2 regions of the Streptomyces sp. NPDC041108 genome follow, and region 1 is predicted to be linked to the other one. Evidence: riboswitches for the same ligand, from Rfam matches in the RefSeq annotation. Region 1 holds a riboswitch; the other holds the start of a gene.
The links. Region 1 has a riboswitch for glycine ahead of gcvP (aminomethyl-transferring glycine dehydrogenase). Riboswitches for the same ligand answer to the same signal wherever they lie in the genome.
Positions count from the first base shown of each region.

Region 2: linked by a shared signal. The riboswitch ahead of gcvT (glycine cleavage system aminomethyltransferase GcvT) and the one ahead of gcvP (aminomethyl-transferring glycine dehydrogenase) in region 1 are both predicted to bind glycine.

Region 1 covers NZ_JBVIYK010000013.1:247,811-251,207, forward strand. The annotation lists gene gcvP (aminomethyl-transferring glycine dehydrogenase) at 1-1,529, opposite strand, end outside; glycine riboswitch at 1,702-1,798, opposite strand; gene ACZ6BB_RS31580 (PRC-barrel domain-containing protein) at 1,921-2,289, shown strand; gene ACZ6BB_RS31585 (DNA polymerase IV) at 2,365-3,397, opposite strand, start outside.
Region 2 covers NZ_JBVIYK010000012.1:281,185-284,581, forward strand. The annotation lists gene ACZ6BB_RS30390 (enhanced serine sensitivity protein SseB) at 1-316, opposite strand, end outside; gene ACZ6BB_RS30395 (AAA family ATPase) at 405-1,073, opposite strand; glycine riboswitch at 1,289-1,385, shown strand; glycine riboswitch at 1,386-1,510, shown strand; gene gcvT (glycine cleavage system aminomethyltransferase GcvT) at 1,546-2,673, shown strand; gene gcvH (glycine cleavage system protein GcvH) at 2,859-3,236, shown strand; partial or broken gene ACZ6BB_RS30410 (aminotransferase class I/II-fold pyridoxal phosphate-dependent enzyme) at 3,255-3,397, shown strand, end outside.

The DNA.
Region 1 (3,397 bases):
AGCGGGATCATGCCCCGGTCCAGCGCGTAGTCCCGGTCCGCGAGCCGGCGAAGATAGCGCAGCATCGCGGTCTCGGAGCGGTGGTCGCGGAACACCGGGTGCGCCAGGTAGTCGTCCGACCGCAGCAGCCCCTCGGGCAGCGTGTCCGCGGCGGCGGCGTCCAGCGCCTCCACATCGCCCTCCACGCCGAACGCGGTCCACACGGCGCCCAGCTGCGCCCGCGTGGTGGTCTCGTCGCAGGAGACCGACACCAGGTCGGCGTCCACGAGGTGCAGGTTCACGCCATGTTCCCGCGCGGCGGCCACGACCTCACCGGCCCGCCCCGGCACCCGCACGGTGAGCGTGTCGAAGTACGACCCGTGCACGACCTCGACACCACCGGCCGCGAGCCCCGCGGCGAGCACGGTGGCGTACCGGTGGGTACGCCGGGCGATCGTCCGCAGCCCCTCCGGCCCGTGGTAGACGGCGTACATGCCGGCCATCACCGCGAGCAGCACCTGCGCCGTGCAGATGTTGCTGGTCGCCTTCTCCCGGCGGATGTGCTGCTCCCGCGTCTGCAGGGCGAGCCGGTACGCCTTGTGCCCGTCCGCGTCCACGGACACCCCGACGAGCCGTCCGGGCAGGCTGCGCGCGAACTTCTCCTGGACGGCCATGTAGCCCGCGTGCGGCCCGCCGAAGCCCATCGGCACACCGAAGCGCTGCGTCGTCCCGACCGCGATGTCGGCGCCCAGCTCACCGGGCGAGGTCAGCAGGGTCAGCGCCAGCAGATCGGCGGCGACGGTGACGAGCGCGCCGAGTGCGTGGGCCTGCTCGACGACCGGCTTCAGATCCCGTACGACACCGGAGGCGCCCGGGTACTGCAGCAGCACCCCGTTGATGTCGCGCGCGGCGATGTCGGCGGGGATTCCCTCGCTCAGGTCGGCGACGACGACCTCGACACCCGCCGGCTCGGCGCGGGTCTCGATCACGGCGATCGTCTGCGGCAGCGCGTCCGCGTCGACGAGGAAGAGGCCCTTCTTGTTCTTGCCCATGCGCCGCGACAACGCCATGGCCTCGGCGGCGGCGGTGCCCTCGTCGAGCAGCGAGGCCCCGGAGGTGGGCAGGCCGGTCAGCTCGGCGACCATGGTCTGGAAGTTCAGCAGGGCTTCGAGCCGCCCCTGGGAGATCTCGGGCTGGTACGGGGTGTAGGCCGTGTACCAGGCCGGGTTCTCCATGACGTTGCGCAGAATGACGGGCGGCGTGAAGGTCCCGTAGTACCCGAGCCCGATCATCGAGCCCAGCACCTCGTTGCGGTCCGCGAGCGAACGCAGCTCGGCGAGCACCTCGGCCTCGGTACGCGCCCCGGGCAGGTCCAGCGCCTCGGCGTTCTTGATCACATCCGGGACCGCGGCCGCCGTCAGTTCGTCCAGCGAGCCGTACCCGACGTGCGCGAGCATCTTGGCCCGGGCCTCGGCGTCCGGGCCGATGTGGCGCCGCTCGAAGGGGATGCCCTGTTCGAGCTCGGAAAGCGGAATGCGATGGGCGGTCATTGCGGAGGCCTCCTGGTCTGACACGACCTTCGAGGGGCACCACGGCACGGGCACCCCGACGGCCTCCCCCTCTGTCATCTCAACCTGAGAGCTTCACCGGTCCAGGTGCGGACCGGCTTTCACCGTCGGTGAGAGCGGGAGCCGTGACACCCGCCCTGCTTTCCAGAGTGACCTCGTCCGTGCGGTACGTGAGCCTGAGAGATTCCGGGGAGGAGTTGCTCCTTCGGCGCCTCCGGATGGGGTCCGGAGGACTCTCCCGCACGGGGTCGACAGCCGCTGCCAGCGTATCAGCGCGGGCAACGCACAGGTCTTCGAGTGGCCGCTCACCTCAATGTGCCTTTTCGTAGTGGTGAGAGACGATGTACAACCCCTTGCGACACTTGGAGGGCCCGTGCAGACCGACATCGATCCGCGCAACCTGATCGGCCGCAAGGCGTTCGACCGCAAGGGCACCAAGATCGGCACCGTGGACGAGGTCTATCTGGACGACGCCACCGGCATCCCCGAGTGGGCCGCGATACGCATGGGTTTCTTCGGCCGCGACGCCTTCGTCCCCCTGGAGCCCAGCGAACTGGTCGAGGGCACCCTCCGCGTCCCCTTCGAGCGCGCCCTGATCAAGGACGCCCCCGACTTCGGTGTGGGCCGCCACCTCTCTCCCGAGCAGGAACTCCAGCTCTACCACCACTACGGCCTGGACATAGCCCCGCCCCCGCCCGTCGACCACGACTTCGGGCACGCGGCCGGCCAGGACGACACCTGAGCCGATTCCGCCGCACCCACACGCCGCACGACACCACCGGACGGCCGAAGCGCCCGCACACGGTCCGGCGCCGCCTCAGCCCGGCATCCCGCCCGGCACCAGCGGCAACGGTTCCGCCGGCTCCAGCGCCTCGTCGTCCGTCCTGAACGTCCGCACCCGCCCCGGCCCCGCGTCGAGCGGCGTCTCGAACCGCACGGTCACCCGCCCGAGCCCGCTGCCCTGCACCCACCCGTGCCCGTACTCGGCGTGCCGCACATCGTGCCCGGCCCTCCACAGCCGCTCCCCGCCCGCGTTCTCCTCCACCGCGGGCACCTCCACGGCGCCCTTGGCCTCCTCCTCCACCGGCTCCGGCTCCCCGGCCGCCTGGGCGAACAGGTCCTCCTGCGTGTAGTCGGCCAGCCCGCTCACGCCGACGCCCAGCAGTCGCACCCCGCCCGTCGTGTCCACGGCCTCCAGCAGCCGGGCCGCGGCCTCCCGCACCACCGCGGGATCGTCCGTGGGTCCCCGCAGGGTCTCGGACCGGGTCAGGGTGGAGAAGTCGTACCGCCGTACCTTCAACTGGATCGTCCGCCCCGAGAGCCCGGCCTCCCGCAGCCTGCGCACACACCGGTCCGCGAGCCGCTGCACCTCCATGCGCACCCGCACCCGGTCATGGATGTCCACGTCGTACGTGTCCTCCACCGACACCGACTTCGTGTCCCGCTCGGCCACCACCGCCCGGTCGTCCCGCGCCAGCGCCATCGCGTACAGCCCGTGCCCATGGGCCTTCCCGAGCAGCCGTACGACCTCGTCCTCCCCCGCCTCCACGATCTCCTCGACCGTGGTGATCCCGGCACGCCGCAGATGGTCCCCGGTCGCGGGTCCCACACCCGGCAGGATCCGCACGGACATCGGGCCCAGCAAAGCCCGCTCGGTCCCCGGCTCGATCAGCACCAGCCCGTCGGGCTTGGCCTGCTCGGAGCCGAACTTCGCGAGCATCTTGGAGGCCGCGAGCCCCACGGACCCCGTCAACGCGGTCAGGGCCCGTATGTCCGCGCGCAACCGCTCCCCCGCCAGCCGCGCCGAGCTCTCGTCCCATGCCGCGCCCCCGGCCTCCAGATCCACGAAG
Region 2 (3,397 bases), on a different contig from region 1:
CGAACTCGACGGCCGGGGCGATCGTGAACGACATGTGGTTGCCGACGACCTGGCGGAACTGCTCCTCGGACGTGAACACCGGCACGTACGCCTGGCCGTCGAACTCCATCGTGGGCAGGTCGAGCTGACCGCTGCTCGGGCCGCCCCCCTCCGGGAGCGGCACCCAGACGAAACTGCGGGCCAGCACCTCCACGATCCGTGCCCCGGCCTGGGGCACACCGAGCGACGCGGACAGCACCTCCTCCAGCTCGTTGCCGGGCCACCCGCCGTGCCCGTGGGGATGCGCCTGTGCCGGAAAGTCCGCCGGGAAGTCCATCTGCTGCCTACCGCTTTGCTCCGTGATGCTGTTGTCCCTGCACCTTAATTGCTTCCGGGCCGCCGGCGCGCCCTTCGGGAACCCCCCGCTACCCCGTGAAGTCGATCCGCTTGAGGACGTCCGCCGCCGCCCGGTCGATGAGCACCGCCGCCCCGCACCCCTGCGGCAGCCGCCCCTGCTCCACGGCCCGCAGCAGTCTGGTCATGGCACCGCGGTGCCGGGCGAACGCGTACCGCGAGACCCCCCGCCCGCGCTCCCGCTGGCCGTCCCGCGCCTCGTCCGCGGTCACGTCGAGCAGCAGCAGATGCAGGGTGCCGCCCCGCCGTCCGGCCTCCCGCGCGAGCCAGCTCCGTACCCACGCCTGGGCCCCGCAGTCGTGCACGACGACGCCCTCCCCCGAGCGGAGGGCGCGCCGCAGTCCCGCGTAGTGCGCGAGGCGCACGAAGGGCCGGTAGGCCGCGTACGGCAGGTGGCGGGCGAAGCGCGCGTCGAAGCGGTCGCGGGTGTCCTGGGAGTCGATCCGCGCGCCCGGCACGCTCCGCCGCATCAGCGTCGACTTTCCGCTGCCTGGGAGCCCGGTCACCACCACCAGGTCGCGCGGCCCGAAGGACAGTCCGTGCGGGCTGCGCCCGGCACGCTCCCTGAGGTCGCGGACGACCGCCCTCGGGAACGGGCCGCACGCCTCACCGGCCGGTGCGAGGGGCTGCTTGGGCATGGCCGCGATGCCCGTCGTCGCGTACGCCGTGGTCCTGTTCACCGTGATCGTCCTCCCCGGGGGTATGGAGTCCCATCCCCACAGACTGTAAAGAGAAGGTAATGCCCGATCCCTCCTGGTTCAGTCCTCGTCCTGCCACAAGAGTGCTACGAACCGGTGTGTCCGCTCCCGCTCGTCGCCCCCCACCAGTGAAGGTCCCCCTGCCGCGCCGCGTCGATGCGTGCAATGATGTGCGCGCCAACTGCATACCGGCCGCTTGAATCCGCGCGGGAGAGCTCCCAGCAGTCTCGCTGGGGCGCCGAAGGAGCAAGTCCCTCCCTTGAATCTCTCAGGCCCAGATACCGCGCGGGCGAGGCACATCTGAAAAGCGGGCCGCACCTCCCTTCGCCGGAGGACGGCTCCACCCAAGGTGCAAACCACGATCACCGGTACGTGCGGTCGCGGTGAACCTCTCAGGTTCCGATGACAGATGGGGAGGATCGTCCTCGCCTGTCATGCCCTGGGAGCAGAACCGATGAGCAGTAGCCCCACCGCTGGATCGCGCCGTACCGCGCTCGATGCCCTGCATCGCTCGCTCGGTGCGACGATGACCGACTTCGCAGGCTGGGACATGCCCCTGCGTTACGGCTCCGAGCGTGACGAGCACCTCGCCGTCCGCACGAAGGCCGGTCTCTTCGACCTCTCCCACATGGGCGAGATCACCGTCTCCGGCCCGCAGGCGGCCGCGCTGCTCGACCACGCGCTGGTCGGCCACATCGGCGGGGTGAAGCCCGGCCGCGCCCGCTACACCATGATCTGCCGCGAGGACGGCGGCATCCTCGACGACCTGATCGTCTACCGGCTCGCGGACACGGAGTACCTCGTCGTCGCGAACGCCTCCAACGCCCAGGTGGTGCTGGACGCGCTCGTCGAGCGTGCCGCCGGGTTCGACGCCGAGGTGCGGGACGACCGGGACGCGTACGCGCTGCTCGCCGTCCAGGGCCCCGAGTCGCCCGGCATCCTGGCCGCCCTCACCGACGCCGACCTCGACGGTCTGAAGTACTACGCGGGACTGCCGGGCACGGTCGCCGGGGTCCCGGCGCTGATCGCACGCACCGGGTACACCGGCGAGGACGGCTTCGAGCTGTTCGTGAAGCCCGAGCACGCCGTCGAGCTGTGGCAGGCGCTGACCAAGGCGGGCGAGGGCGCCGGTCTGGTGCCCTGCGGGCTGTCCTGCCGGGACACGCTCCGCCTGGAGGCGGGCATGCCGCTGTACGGGCACGAGCTGTCCACCGGGCTGACGCCGTTCGACGCCGGGCTCGGCCGGGTCGTGAAGTTCGAGAAGGAGGGCGACTTCGTCGGACGCACGGCCCTGGCGGCCGCCGCGGAGCGTGCCGCCTCGGCCCCGCCGCGCGTTCTCGTCGGACTCGTCGCCGAGGGCCGCCGGGTGCCCCGCGCCGGGTACCCGGTCGTCGCGGGCGGTCAGGTGATCGGCGAGGTCACCTCCGGCGCGCCCTCCCCGACGCTGGGCAGGCCGATCGCCATGGCGTACGTCGACGCCTCGCACGCCGCTCCGGGCACCGCCGGTGTGGGCGTGGACATCCGGGGCAGCCACGAGCCGTACGAGGTCGTGGCACTGCCGTTCTACAAGCGGCGGAAGTGACACCTTCGTAGCCGTGCGGCCGTAGTCGTGCGGCCGCGGCCGTGTACGTGGTCGTATACGTAGTCGTTCGGAAGCGGCGTCGTGCGGACCCCGAGCGTGACCCTGGGCACATCCGCGCTGTTCAACAGCGGTTTCAGCAGTCCCCCCTTCACCATCACTCCCCCGCGTACAGGAGAATTCAGGCCATGAGCAACCCCCAGCAGCTGCGTTACAGCAAGGAGCACGAGTGGCTGTCGGTCGCCGAGGACGGCGTCTCGACGGTCGGCATCACGGAGTTCGCGGCGAACGCGCTCGGCGATGTCGTCTACGCCCAGCTCCCCGACGTGGGCTCCACGGTCGCCGCGGGCGAGACCTGCGGCGAACTGGAGTCCACGAAGTCGGTGAGCGACCTGTACTCGCCGGTCTCCGGTGAGATCACCGAGATCAACGAGGACGTCGTCAACGACCCGTCGCTGGTGAACACCGCCCCGTTCGAGGGTGGCTGGCTGTTCAAGGTACGCGTCGCGGGCGAGCCGGACGATCTGCTCTCCGCCGACGAGTACGCCGCCCACACCGCCGGCTGAGAAGACGAGGTCGTACGCATGTCGCTTCTGAACACACCCCTGCACGAGCTGGACCCCGAGGTCGCCGCCGCCGTCGACGCCGAGCTGAACCGCCAGCAGTCCACCCTGGAGATGATCGCCTCCGAGAACTTCGCTCCGGTGGCGGTCATGGAGGCGCAGGG